DNA from 2 places in the Metapseudomonas boanensis genome. Region 1 is predicted to be linked to the other one. Evidence: predicted binding sites of a transcription regulator. Region 1 holds the regulator's gene; the other holds the start of a gene.
What was found. The regulator LexA, encoded in region 1, represses DNA repair genes until DNA is damaged. The targets are predictions, from matches to a motif close to CTGTNTNNNNANACAG.
Positions count from the first base shown of each region.

Region 1 (7,029 bases):
AACGCCCAGCAGGCGCGTCGTTTCCTCGATCGCGTAGTCGGCTATATGGTTTCGCCCCTGCTTTGGCAGAAGATTGCCCGTGGCCTATCCGCCGGCCGCGTGCAGTCGGTTGCGGTCAAGCTCGTTGTGGAACGCGAGCGCGAGATCCGCGCCTTCGTCCCGGAAGAATACTGGGAAGTGCATGCCGATCTCGGCACTTCCAAGGGCGCCAAGGTGCGTTTCGAAGTGGCGCGGGAGAACGGCGAGGCCTTCAGGCCGGTCAACGAAGCCCAGGCCATGGCGGCCCTTGAGAAGCTCAAGGCTTCCTCGTACAGCGTTACCAAGCGCGAAGATAAGCCGACCTCCAGTCGTCCGTCCGCGCCGTTCATCACGTCCACCCTTCAGCAGGCGGCGAGTAACCGCCTGGGCTTTGGCGTGAAGAAGACCATGATGATGGCCCAGCGCCTCTACGAAGCCGGCTACATCACGTATATGCGTACCGACTCGACCAACCTCTCTGCCGACGCCATCGGGATGGTCCGTGGCTTCATCGAGGGCGAGTTCGGGCAGAAATATCTGCCGGGCAAACCAAACGTATACTCCAGCAAGGAAGGCGCCCAGGAGGCCCACGAGGCGATCCGGCCTTCTGACGTGAACCTGCGTCCGACGCAGCTTTCCGGCATGGAGCGCGATGCCGAGCGTCTCTACGACCTGATCTGGCGCCAATTCGTCGCCTGCCAGATGCCGCCGGCGGAATACCTGTCCACCAGCGTCAGCGTGGCAGCTGGCAAGTTCGAGCTACGTGCCAAGGGCCGCATCCTCAAGTTCGACGGCTACACCCGCGTCCTGCCACAACAGAGCAAGCCGGGCGAAGACGATGTGCTGCCGGAGATGAGCGAAGGCGAACTGCTCGAATTGCTGAAGCTGGACCCTAGTCAGCACTTCACCAAGCCGCCGGCGCGTTACTCCGAAGCCAGTTTGGTAAAGGAGCTGGAAAAGCGCGGCATTGGCCGTCCGTCTACTTATGCCGCGATCATTTCGACCATCCAGGAGCGGGGCTACGTCACGGTGCATAACCGCCGTTTCTATGCCGAGAAGATGGGCGATATCGTCACCGAACGGCTCAATGAAAGCTTCGCGAACCTGATGGACTACGGCTTTACCGCCGGGATGGAAGAGCATCTGGACGACGTGGCCCAGGGGGAGCGTGACTGGAAGCACCTGCTCGATGAGTTCTATGGTGATTTCAGGACGAAGCTGGAGCTCGCTGAGGGCGCGGAAAAAGGTATGCGCGCCAACCAGCCGACCCTGACCGACATTCCTTGCCGCGATTGCGGTCGGCCGATGATGATTCGCACGGCCTCAACCGGTGTGTTCCTGGGGTGCTCCGGCTACAGCCTGCCGCCGAAGGAGCGCTGCAAGGCTACCGTCAATCTGGTGCCGGGCGACGAGATCGCTGCTGATGACGAGGGTGAGTCCGAGTCCCGCGTTCTGCGCGGCAAGCATCGCTGCCCAATCTGTTCGACTGCGATGGATGCCTACTTGCTGGACGAGACCCGCAAGCTGCACATCTGCGGCAACAACCCGGATTGCTCGGGCTACGAGATCGAGCAGGGCCAGTACCGCATCAAGGGCTATGAAGGTCCAAGCCTCGAGTGTGACAAGTGCGGCAGCGAGATGCAGCTCAAGACGGGTCGTTTCGGTAAGTTCTTCGGTTGCACCAATGCCAGTTGCAAGAACACGCGAAAGCTCCTCAAGAGCGGTGAGGCAGCTCCGCCGAAGATCGATCCGATCCGCATGCCGGAGCTGAAGTGCGAGAAGGTCGACGACATCTATGTTCTGCGTGACGGAGCTTCCGGCCTGTTCCTGGCTGCCAGTCAGTTCCCGAAAAACCGCGAGACCCGCGCTCCGCTGGTGATGGAGCTGATCCCCCATAAGGACGAACTGGATGCGAAGTACCATTACTTGCTGGATGCGCCGAAGAAGGATCCCGAAGGGCGCCCTGCGGTGATCCGCTTCAGTCGCAAGACCAAGGAGCAGTACGTGCAAACCGAGGTCGAGGGTAAGCCTACCGGCTGGCGCGCCTTCTACGACGGCGGCAAGTGGAAGGTCGAAGACAAGCGTTGATCGGTTGTTGCGCGCCCGGCACAGCCTTGCTGGGCGCGCATATACTGCTTGAGTTCCCTTTGGAGGGCGCCGTCATGGCCCACGAACGTTATACCCGCACGAATCAGAAACTGTTCTTTGCCGGCCTGTCCCTGGAAGCTTGGCGCAAGGCCGAAGAGGCGCGGGCAATGAATGCCCAGGCCGTGGTTCAGGCAGAGCGGGAAGCTGCGCTGTTCCATCTTTACGGTGCTTTGCTCGGGCTCTGTCATGAGATTGCCGGTTACTACCGGTTGTCCGAAGCTGATGAACCAAGGGTCGAGTCGCTGCTCAAGCCCGAAGTGCTGGCGGCAGCCCCTTGCCCTGAGCTGAGTGAGTTGCTTGAGCTTGCCCAGAACCCTGAAACCTGGCTTGCCCAGTTGCTTGATTCTTACGCTGCGTTGTTCCAGCCGCCGCAGGCCCCTAAGGTTGCAAAGGTCGACCCGACGTTACCCCTCATTCCGACTGTGAAGGCCGAGGACGCGGCTGATGCTGCACCTTTGAGCCCTGCAACGCTTGAGGAATGGCGACAGAGCCTGAAGGGGCTTGCGCTTCGCTTCCGGGAAAGCCTCAGCGAATGCTGATTTGATCGGCGGGCTAGGGCGCGAGAGTGGCTGGCTGTTACAATAGCCACCTTTCGTGGAGATCAAATCTTATGCCTACGTCCTTTCTGGAAATAGTCGAGTTGCCCGACGGGCGCATTATCCTGCGTCGGGCTGAGGACGAGGAGGCGCTTGTAACGCTGGACTTTTCCTCTGACGCCAAAGCCTTCCTCCAGGGGCACCATCTGGAGGTTGCGAAAGCCATGCTGAATGTCGGTGTTCAAATGGCCGGTCGCCTGGCTGAAGGCGAAATGGACCACGAAGAGGGTCCGCGCGTCCTTCACTGATACCGTGCTTGATCTGACAGCAGGCTAATCATTGGTGGAGCTGGTTACAGCTTGATGTCAGCCGAGCGCAGTAGAACGCTTTTGCCACGCTTATCCCAGCAAGATGTTCAGGCTTTGTGCGCTGCCTTGGCGCGCGGCGTGAGCAAGTTGTTGTCGAGCCTTTGCGCTCAAACGAATCCAGCTGACTACAGTATGGCTACGGCCCAGGCGTAGGGCTTCGCAGGCCAGTTCCAGTGCGCTCTGCTCTCCACGAGACTGCAGGAGCAGGATGCGTTCGCGATTCAGGCCCGATTCGCGCAGCCAGGCCTGGGTCAGGCTAGGTGGGGCGTCGATCAGGGTCAGCCAGCGAGCATCCAGCTCCTCGCTCAGCTCGCGGAGTATAGAGGCCAGCAAGTGCCGGCAGTGGCCGGAAGCACCTCTAAGCGACAATTCGCTGAAGGCTTCTGGCTCGTTCAGAGGCGGACTGCTCTCAATCTCTGTCAGGATCGGGGCAGCAGGATTGGCCAGGATGGCATCGTGGAACAGTGGAAGCTGAGACCGGCCGAGCGACTGCGGGAACTGCATGGAGCCTCCTTTAGCGGCGAATTACGCCGACACTCAAACCTTCGATCACCAGATCCTGTTGATCCAGATCTACCTCGATGGGGGCAAACTCGGCATTTTCTGCGATCAGCCAGACCTTGTCGCCATCGCGCCTGAAGCGCTTGACCGTTACCTCGTCATTCAGCCGTGCCACGACAACCTGGCCGTTACGGGCCTCGCGAGTGCTATGGACTGCCAGGAGGTCTCCATCAAGAATGCCGATGTCCTTCATGCTCATGCCGTGGACACGAAGCAGGTAGTCGGCGCGAGGATGGAAGAAGCCCGGGTTGATACGGCAAGATTCTTCGATGTTCTGTTGCGCCAGGATAGGGGCGCCTGCCGCTACGCGACCCACCACGGGAAGTCCGTCTTCTTCGTTGTTTCCAGGCTCGAATCCGGGGATGCGGATCCCGCGTGATGCGCCGGGCGTCATCTCGATGGCGCCCTTGCGAGCCAGCGCCTTGAGGTGTTCCTCGGCAGCATTGGGGGATTTGAAGCCGAGTTCCTGAGCGATTTCCGCTCGGGTCGGTGGGAAGCCGTTGTCTTCAAGGCAGCGCTTGATGAATGCGAGAATCTCGGCTTGGCGGGGCGTCAGTTTCAGCATGGCGGCGCTCTGTTTTTTTATACAGTGACTGGAATTATATACAGTGCTTGGCGCTTGGCAATGCTTCTTTCCTGGATTGTTGCGCGGGGCTCCCTGAGTGTGAGCGAAAGAGGTGTACCGTCCGCGGCATTTCGGGCGTCTTTTACGGACGGCGCCAGCCTTGTATGACCATTGCGTCAGATACTGAAGGGTCCGACTTGACAAGTGGCGGTTATGAAACGTATGTTTCAAACAAGTGTTTGTCAGGCGGAGGAGCCATGGCCCAGTCGGAAACCGTCGAACGCATCCTTGATGCTGCGGAACAGCTGTTCGCGGAGAAAGGCTTCGCCGAAACCTCGCTGCGCCTGATCACCAGCAAAGCCGGGGTCAACCTGGCTGCAGTGAATTACCACTTCGGTTCGAAGAAGGCCCTTATCCAAGCAGTATTCTCGCGTTTCCTCGGTCCTTTCTGCCAAAGTTTGGAGCGCGAACTAGACCGTCGCCAGGCCAAGCCTGAGAACAAGGCGAGCCTTGAAGAGTTGCTGGAGATGCTGGTCGAGCAGGCGCTTGCGGTCAAGCCTCGAAGTGGAAACGACCTATCGATCTTCATGCGCCTGCTGGGCTTGGCATTCAGTCAGAGCCAAGGTCACCTGCGCAAGTACCTTGAAGAAGTCTATGGAAAGGTTTTCCGTCGTTACATGCTGCTAGTGAACGAGTCCGCGCCAAAAGTTCCACCGCTGGAGCTTTTCTGGCGGGTGCATTTCATGCTCGGCGCTGCTGCCTTCAGCATGTCCGGTATCAAGGCGCTCCGTGCCATGGCAGAGAACGATTTCGGGGTCAACACCTCGATCGAGCAGGTCATGCGTTTGATGGTGCCGTTCCTTGCGGCTGGCATGCGTGCCGAGACTGGGGTGTCTGACGAGGCGCTGGCCAAGGCAGTGCTCAAACCGCGCAACAAGACTGCGACCACGCTTGTAAAGGTCTGAGGCTATGGGCGCGGGCGGTCTGATCGGCTAAGCTTGCGGCCCATGCGCCAGCTAGATCTCCTGTACATATCCCTTGCCGACCAACAGCTGTACGGATTCTCTGCCGGACAGCTTCTAATTCGCCTGCCTGTTTCCACTGCGCTTAACGGCCCGGGGGAGCTCAATGGCTCCGGTTGTACTCCGCGCGGCCTTCACCAGATAAGAGCCAAGATTGGCACCGGGCTGCCCTTGGCGGCTGTGCTGCGCGGGCGGCGCTGGACCGGGGAGGTCTGGAGTGCGGAGTTGCACGGGCAGTTTCCGGGGCGTGACTGGATACTCACCCGTATTCTCTGGCTGAGTGGTTGCGAGCCTGGTCTGAATCGCCTGGGCAACGTCGACAGCTTCCGGCGATACATCTACCTTCATGGCACCCCGGACAGTGAGCCAATGGGCGTGCCACGATCCCACGGCTGCATTCGCTTACGCAATGCCGATATGTTGGAACTCTTTGACCTTGTACCCGTCCACTGTGCGGTACGCATCGATGAAGCGCCGTGTCCGGATTGGGCGGCGGCCACACTCTCCTAAGGATTTTCCATGCAAGGTTCCTTGATGCTGGATATCGGCGGCACTTGGCTGACCGCTGAAGATCGCCAGATCCTGCGTCAGCCGGAAGTCGCCGGCTTGATCATCTTCGCCCGCAATATCGAACATCCTCGTCAGGTTCGTGAATTGTGCGCTTCTATTCGTGCGATTCGCCCTGATCTCATCCTGGCGGTCGATCAGGAAGGTGGTCGCGTGCAGCGGCTGCGACAGGGTTTCTTGCGGTTGCCGGCGATGCGCGCATTGGCCGACAACCTGAATGCCGAGCAGCTTGCCGAACAGTGCGGCTGGTTGATGGCTACCGAGGTATTGGCTGCCGGACTCGATATCAGCTTTGCGCCGGTGCTTGACCTCGATCATCAGCGAAGCGCAGTGGTCGGGAGTCGAGCGTTCGAATCAGATCCGGGCCGTGCGACGCGCCTGGCAGCTGCCTTTATCTGTGGCCTGCGTAGCGCTGGCATGGCGGCAACTGGAAAGCACTTCCCTGGACATGGCTGGGCCGAGGCCGACTCTCACGTGGATATTCCGACTGACGAGCGCAGCCTTGAGCAAATTCGGCAATGCGACCTGGTTCCCTTCGCGCGTTTGGCCTCGGAGCTGGACGGCATGATGCCGGCCCACGTCATCTATCCTCAGGTCGATTTGCAGCCTGCCGGCTTCTCTAGGAGGTGGCTGCAGGACATCCTGCGCGGTGAGCTTAAGTTCTCTGGAGTCATTTTCAGCGATGATTTGTCCATGGCCGGCGCCCATGTGGTGGGTGATGCAGCTGCACGTATCGAGGCGGCGCTGTCCGCTGGCTGCGACATGGGGCTGGTGTGCAATGACCGAGGCGCTGCTGAGCTGGCGCTTTCGCGTCTGCAGCAGCTTGGCGTCAAGCCCGCGCCAAGTCTGGTACGGATGCGCCGCCGGGCCTTCCCAGGCACCGAATATCGCCAAGACCCGCGCTGGCTGCAGGCCGCTGCAGCATTGCGTGAAGCCCAGTTGATCGATTGAGGAACCAACATGACCGTCTACGCCATCATTGGTGGTACTGGGCTGACCCAGCTCGAAGGCCTGAGCATGAAAGCCTTGCTCAACCCGGAAACACCTTATGGCGCGCCCTCCGCGGGTATCGTTCATGGCGAGTATGCCGGGCGTGATGTGCTGTTCCTGGCTCGCCATGGTCATCCTCACCGGATTCCGCCGCACCAAGTCAATTATCGGGCCAACCTCTGGGCGCTGAAGCAGGCCGGTGCACAGGCCGTCATTGCGGTGAATGCCGTAGGTGGGATTCATCCGGCCATGGG
Region 1 is NZ_CP113889.1:4,160,172-4,167,200, forward strand. Features, by position in the region: gene topA (type I DNA topoisomerase) at 1-2,106, shown strand, start outside; gene OXH74_RS19465 (DUF6586 family protein) at 2,181-2,705, shown strand; gene OXH74_RS19470 (hypothetical protein) at 2,777-3,010, shown strand; gene sulA (SOS-induced cell division inhibitor SulA) at 3,101-3,574, opposite strand; gene lexA (transcriptional repressor LexA) at 3,585-4,196, opposite strand; gene OXH74_RS19485 (TetR/AcrR family transcriptional regulator) at 4,454-5,161, shown strand; gene OXH74_RS19490 (L,D-transpeptidase family protein) at 5,204-5,728, shown strand; gene nagZ (beta-N-acetylhexosaminidase) at 5,738-6,736, shown strand; gene OXH74_RS19500 (S-methyl-5'-thioinosine phosphorylase) at 6,746-7,029, shown strand, end outside.

Region 2 (7,029 bases), 1.0 Mb from region 1:
CACTGTGGTCCGGATGGCCCAGGCGGACCGCAATCGCTGGGATGCCAAGATCATGCTGCAGACCCTGCGCGAGTTGGAGCATGCCTTCAGCGCCCTCGAGCAGTTCAAGCGCAGGCGCAAAGTGACGGTTTTCGGCTCCGCGCGCACCCCCAAACAACACCCGCTCTATGCTCTCGCTCGCCATCTCGGCAGTGAACTGGCCAAGCGCGACCTGATGGTCATCACTGGTGCTGGTGGCGGCATCATGTCAGCAGCCCACGAAGGAGCCGGACTGGAAAACAGCCTCGGGCTGAACATCACCCTGCCCTTCGAGCAACGCGCGAATGACATCGTCGATGGCTCAGAGCACCTGCTTTCGTTCCACTTTTTCTTTGTGCGCAAGCTGTTCTTCGTCAAGGAAGCAGATGCCCTGGTGCTGTGTCCTGGGGGCTTTGGCACGCTGGACGAAGCACTGGAAGTGCTCACCCTGATCCAGACTGGTAAGAGTCCAATCGTTCCGATCTTGCTCCTGGACGAACCCGACGGCAGCTATTGGGAAGACGCCATGAGCTTCCTGCACAGGCAGTTGGAGGAAAATCGCTACATCCTGCCCAGCGATATGAAACTGATGCGTCTGGTAAAGAGTGCTGACGAGGCAGCCGTCGAGATTTCCAGGTTCTACAGCAACTACCATTCAAGCCGCTGGCTGAAGAATATCTTCGTGATCCGCATGAATCACGGCCTCAACAATGAAGCCATGCTGCATGTTCAGGAGGGGTTCGGTGACCTGTGCCAGCAAGGGGGATTCACCCTACAACCCTACTGTGAGTCGGAAAAGGACGAGCCGGAATTCTGCGACCTGATCCGCTTGGCCTTCCCATTCAACGGCCGCGACCATGGCCGTCTGCGTGAGTTGATCGACTTCATCAATCTGCCGCAGAACTGGGCCGCCAAGGCCTGAGCCGACAAACCACACACATTCCTCGATCACGATTGATAGCCATGTGCCAAGAGCGCATGGCTTAAGGCTGCCTGTTTCAATTGTCCAAGGAGCTACCACGAAGGACTCGGCTGATCATCTCCATGGAGAAACCCCGGTAGGCAAGATAACGACCTTGCTGAGCACGCTCGCGAGCGTCCTGAGGCAGCCGACCACCGAACTTGCGACGCCAGACTTCACGCAACTGCTCTCCCCAATCGACCTCAGCGTCACGCAGCGCCTGATCAATATCGCCGCGCGGCAGCCCACGCAGCGCCAATTCCTCACGAATGCGCTGCGGCCCATAGCCGCCTCGGGCACGGCTGGCGATGAAGCTTTCAAGATAACGGGATTCGGAGAGCAGGCCCTCTTCCGCCAAACGGTCGAGGGCACTGTCGATCAACTCGATCGGGGCGCCACGCTGACGCAGCTTACGCGTCAGCTCGACCCGCCCATGTTCGCGTTGCGCAAGCAGGTCCATAGCAGCACGCCGCACAGCAGCGGGGCTGTCGAGCATGACAGGCATTGAGATATCAGATATCTACATCGGCCAGATCTTCCGCGGTCGCTGCCGACTTGCTCGCTGCGGAATCCACCAGCAACCTCTCGCGAATGATCTTCTCGATGGCGCTGCCAGTCTCGGGATTATCTTCCAGATACTTGGCTGCATTGGCCTTACCCTGGCCGATCTTGTTGCCCTGGTAGCTGTACCAGGCGCCGGACTTCTCGACCAGCCCCTGCTGTACGCCCAGGTCAATGATCTCGCCCGTGCGGTAGATACCCTTGCCGTACATGATCTGGAACTCAGCCTGACGGAACGGCGGGGCGACCTTGTTCTTGACGACCTTGACGCGAGTTTCGCTGCCCACCACTTCCTCGCCTTCCTTCACAGCGCCGATGCGACGGATATCCAGGCGCACGGATGCGTAGAACTTCAGCGCGTTACCACCAGTCGTGGTTTCGGGGTTGCCAAACATCACGCCGATCTTCATCCGGATCTGGTTGATGAAGATCACCAGGCAGTTGGCGTTCTTGATGTTACCGGTGATCTTACGCAGCGCCTGGGACATCAGGCGGGCCTGCAGACCAACGTGGGAGTCACCCATCTCGCCTTCGATTTCGGCCTTGGGTACCAGTGCAGCCACAGAGTCGACAATGATCACGTCGACAGCATTGGAGCGCACCAGCATGTCGGTGATTTCCAGTGCCTGCTCGCCGGTATCAGGCTGGGAAACCAGCAAGTCATCGACATTCACACCAAGCTTGCCGGCGTAATCCGGATCCAGTGCGTGTTCGGCATCGACGAAGGCACAGGTGGCGCCTTGCTTCTGGGCTTCAGCAATGACCGAGAGGGTCAGGGTGGTTTTACCGGAAGACTCCGGACCGTAGATTTCGACGATACGCCCCTTTGGCAAGCCGCCAATCCCGAGAGCGATGTCCAGTCCAAGGGAACCGGTGGAGATTGCAGGAATGGCCTGGCGATCATGATCGCCCATGCGCATCACGGCACCTTTGCCGAACTGTTTCTCGATCTGGCCCAGGGCAGCAGCCAAAGCACGCTTCTTGTTCTCGTCCATTGAAGTCCTCACTAAAATCAAGAGGGCCTGGCGGCCACCAACAACTGTATAAGTAGCCAGTATTATTCCATAGGGCAAGTCACGCGCCTACCCCTCACAGGCTTTTTATCCTGCAGCTAGTCGGATCAGCCCCTGGAGAGCTGACGCAACCGCTTGCCGACGCACGGAGAGTCGATCGCCAGGGAAATGGAAGCGCTCGGCCAGTATTCGGGCACCATCGCCCCACGCGATCCAAACTGTACCCACCGGCTTGTCCACTGATCCGCCATCGGGACCGGCAACGCCGCTGACAGATACTGCAAAACGCGCCCCACTGTGCGAGTGGGCTCCCCGGACCATCGCTTCCACCACCTCCTGACTGACCGCCCCAACCTGTGGGAACAGCTCGGATGGCACGGCCAACTGCAGCGTTTTCTGCTGGTTTGAATAGGTGATGTAACCTGCCTCGAACCAAGCAGAACTGCCAGGAATCCGCGTAATGGCTTCTGCAATGCCCCCACCAGTGCAGGACTCGGCGGTGCTGACGAGAGCGCCTTGGGCCTTGAGCAACTCGCCCAGGCGGGCAGCAAGGGCCGTCAGATCTTCATCTGATACGTACATATGCACTCCGGGGTTAAAGCATGCCAATGGGATACCGTACACTAGCGCCTTTTGCACGCAAGGCCAGTCGATGAGTCAGAACGATCTCAGTGAACACACTCCCATGATGCAGCAATACTGGAGGCTGAAGAACCAGCATCCGGACCAGCTGATGTTCTACCGCATGGGAGACTTCTACGAGATTTTCTACGAGGACGCCAAGAAGGCGGCCAAGCTTCTCGACATCACTCTGACCGCCCGTGGCCAGTCGGCCGGCAAGGCGATTCCCATGGCCGGCATCCCCTTCCACTCGGTGGAAGGCTATCTGGCCAAGTTGGTCAAGCTGGGTGAATCGGTGGTGATCTGCGAACAGATCGGTGACCCGGCGACCAGCAAGGGCCCCGTGGAACGCCAGGTGGTCCGGATCATAACCCCAGGTACGGTAAGCGACGAGGCGCTGCTCGACGAGCGCCGCGACAACCTGCTGGCAGCCGTACTGGGTGACGAGCGCTTGTTTGGTCTCGCAGCGCTGGACATCACCAGCGGCCGTTTCAGCGTGCAAGAGATCAAAAGCTGGGAAAATCTGCTGGCTGAACTGGAGCGCCTCAATCCCGCGGAGTTGTTGATACCCGACGACTGGCCCCAGGGGCTGCCTGCCGAGAAGCGCAAGGGGGTTCGCCGTCGTGCACCCTGGGACTTCGACCGAGACTCCGCATTCAAGAGCCTCTGCCAGCAGTTTGGCGTGCAGGACCTGAAAGGTTTCGGCTGCGAGACCTTGACCTTGGCGATCGGTGCCGCCGGCTGCCTGCTGGGCTATGCCAAGGAAACCCAGCGCACCGCCCTGCCCCACCTGCGCAGCCTGCGCCACGAGCGGATCGATGACACGGTCATCCTCGACGCTGCCAGTCGGCGCAACCTGGAACTGGATGTCAACCTGTCTGGTGGGCGCGACAACACGCTGCAGTCGGTTATCGACCGCTGCCAGACCGCCATGGGTAGTCGTCTATTGAGCCGCTGGCTGAACCGCCCTCTGCGCGACCGCTCGGTTCTGGAGGCTCGCCAGGATGCGATCGACTGTTTGCTGGAGCGTTATTGCTTCGAGAGCCTGCAGCCACAGTTGAAGGAGATCGGCGACGTCGAGCGCATCCTGGCGCGTATCGGCCTGCGTAATGCGCGCCCCCGTGACCTGGCGCGCCTGCGCGATGCACTTGCCGCCTTGCCACAACTTCAAGGCGCCATGACCGAGCTTGACGTGCCCCACTTACAGGGTCTGGCTGGCAGCATCCGCACCTATCCCGAGCTCGCTGAACTGCTCGCCCGGGCAATCATTGATAATCCGCCGGCAGTGATTCGTGACGGCGGCGTGATCAAGACGGGCTATGACGCCGAGCTCGACGAGCTTCAGGCGCTCAGCGAGAACGCTGGGCAGTACCTCATGGACCTCGAGGCGCGGGAGAAAGCACGCACAGGGCTACCCAACCTCAAGGTCGGATACAACCGAATCCACGGTTACTACATCGAATTGCCGCGCGTGCAGGCCGAGCAGGCACCGGCGGATTACATCCGGCGCCAGACACTGAAAGGCGCCGAGCGCTTCATCACCCCGGAACTGAAAGCTTTCGAGGACAAGGCGCTGTCTGCCAAAAGCCGTGCCCTGGCTCGCGAGAAGATGCTCTATGACGAACTGCTGGAGCTGTTGATCGAACAACTGGCGCCGTTACAAGACACTGCCGCAGCGCTGGCGGAGCTGGACGTGCTGAGCAACTTTGCCGAACGCGCCTTGAATCTTGACCTGAATCGTCCGCGCTTCGTCGATGAGCCCTGCATGCGAATCAGCCAGGGTCGCCACCCCGTGGTCGAGCAGGTACTGGATACCCCATTTGTGGCCAACGACCTCGGACTGGACGACGCCATACGCATGCTGATCATCACCGGCCCCAACATGGGCGGTAAATCGACCTACATGCGCCAGACCGCGTTGATTGTACTTCTCGCCCATATCGGCTGCTTCGTACCCGCAGCCAGTTGCGAGCTTTCGCTGGTCGATCGGATTTTCACCCGTATCGGCTCCAGCGATGATCTGGCTGGTGGGCGCTCCACTTTCATGGTGGAAATGAGTGAAACCGCCAACATCCTCCACAATGCCAGTGATAGCAGCCTGGTACTCATGGACGAAGTGGGACGTGGCACCAGCACATTTGACGGTCTGTCGCTGGCCTGGGCAGCCGCTGAGCATTTGGCACGCCTGCGTGCGTTCACGCTGTTTGCAACACACTATTTCGAGCTGACAGTCTTGCCTGAGAGCGAGCCTGTCGTCGCCAACGTGCACCTCAACGCAACCGAGCACAACGAGCGAATCGTATTCCTGCATCATGTGCTGCCTGGCCCTGCGAGCCAAAGCTATGGCCTGGCGGTGGCACAACTGGCAGGCGTACCTGGCGGGGTCATCCAGCGAGCCAAGGAACATCTGTCACGCTTGGAAACCACTAGCCTGCCCCACGAAGTGCCTCGCCCTCTTTCCGGACAACCCCGCGCGCCTATGCAGAGCGACCTGTTCGCCAGCCTGCCACACCCGGTACTGGACGAATTGTCGAAGATCAATCCCGATGATCTGACACCTCGCCGCGCACTGGAGCTGATATATACATTAAAGTCACGCATCTAACGCCAACCCACGCAAGCTGCTAGAATCCCGCGCGCTCTGGAGTGCGTCGGGGTTCAGCCGGCCCCGCATTCGTGCATTCCCGAGCCGAGAAGCCTGATATAGAAGGCTTCCGAGCCGCCGCTTGAGGAGAAGAATAGAAATGACCTTCGTCGTCACCGACAACTGCATCAAATGCAAATACACCGATTGTGTGGAAGTCTGTCCGGTGGACTGCTTCTACGAAGGCCCGAATTTCCTGGTCATTCATCCGGACGAGTGCATCGATTGCGCTCTCTGCGAGCCTGAATGCCCGGCCCAGGCCATCTTCTCAGAAGATGAAGTACCTGAGGACATGCAGGAATTCATCGACCTGAACCGTGACCTGGCTGAAGTCTGGCCGAACATCACCGAGAAGAAGGAATCGCTGCCCGACGCTGAAGAGTGGGACGGCGTCAAAGGCAAACTGGAGCACCTTGAGCGCTAACCGCGCCACGCTGCCCATATACAAAAGGCCCGCAGTTGCGGGCCTTTTGCTTTCTTCGGGCAAAAAAAAGGGGCGGGGATTACCCGCCCACTCTTTTGTCCCTATTCCCTGTATTCCTTGTTCATCATCCTGATGAATCGTGTCCTACGATGTCCTGGTCAACGTCCGGTGTCGACCTGCATACGTCCTGTACGCAGGGGTGATATTAGCAATCCGGAACTAACGGGCAAGCCCGCAGAAAAACAGAAACGCAACGTTCAAAGAGTACTTCAAAAATAATTTATTATTTATTTTCAATAACTTACATAATTTTTCACACATTTTTTCGTTGTTAACTTTCCGCCAGTTCTGGTGATCACCTACACCACGTGTAAGCAATCACTTACATCGCCACGCATAAAAAAGCCCGGCTAAAGCCGGGCTCTGCTGAGCTGTGTGACACTATTGAAACAATGAGTCACTGGACAACCCATTCTTCTCCAGAATCTCCCGCAGACGCTTGAGCGCCTCGACCTGAATCTGGCGCACGCGCTCGCGAGTCAGACCGATCTCCTGCCCCACTTCTTCAAGCGTGCAACTTTCGTGGCCACGCAAGCCGAAGCGCCGAATCACCACTTCACGTTGCTTATCGGTCAATTCCGATAGCCACTGATCAATACTCTGGGAAAGATCATCGTCCTGTAGTAGTTCACAAGGGTCGGTCGGACGATCGTCGGTCAGCGTATCCAGCAACGTCTTGTCAGAGTCTGGACCAAGCGATACATCCACCGAAGTCACCCGCTCATTG
Region 2 is NZ_CP113889.1:3,147,077-3,154,105, reverse strand. Features, by position in the region: gene OXH74_RS14580 (LOG family protein) at 1-940, shown strand, start outside; gene recX (recombination regulator RecX) at 1,017-1,484, opposite strand; gene recA (recombinase RecA) at 1,492-2,535, opposite strand; gene OXH74_RS14565 (CinA family protein) at 2,641-3,135, opposite strand; gene mutS (DNA mismatch repair protein MutS) at 3,206-5,779, shown strand; gene fdxA (ferredoxin FdxA) at 5,919-6,242, shown strand; gene rpoS (RNA polymerase sigma factor RpoS) at 6,684-7,029, opposite strand, start outside.
Region 2: a site for LexA is predicted at 2,580-2,595, ahead of recA (recombinase RecA). Genes of this name have one in related genera too.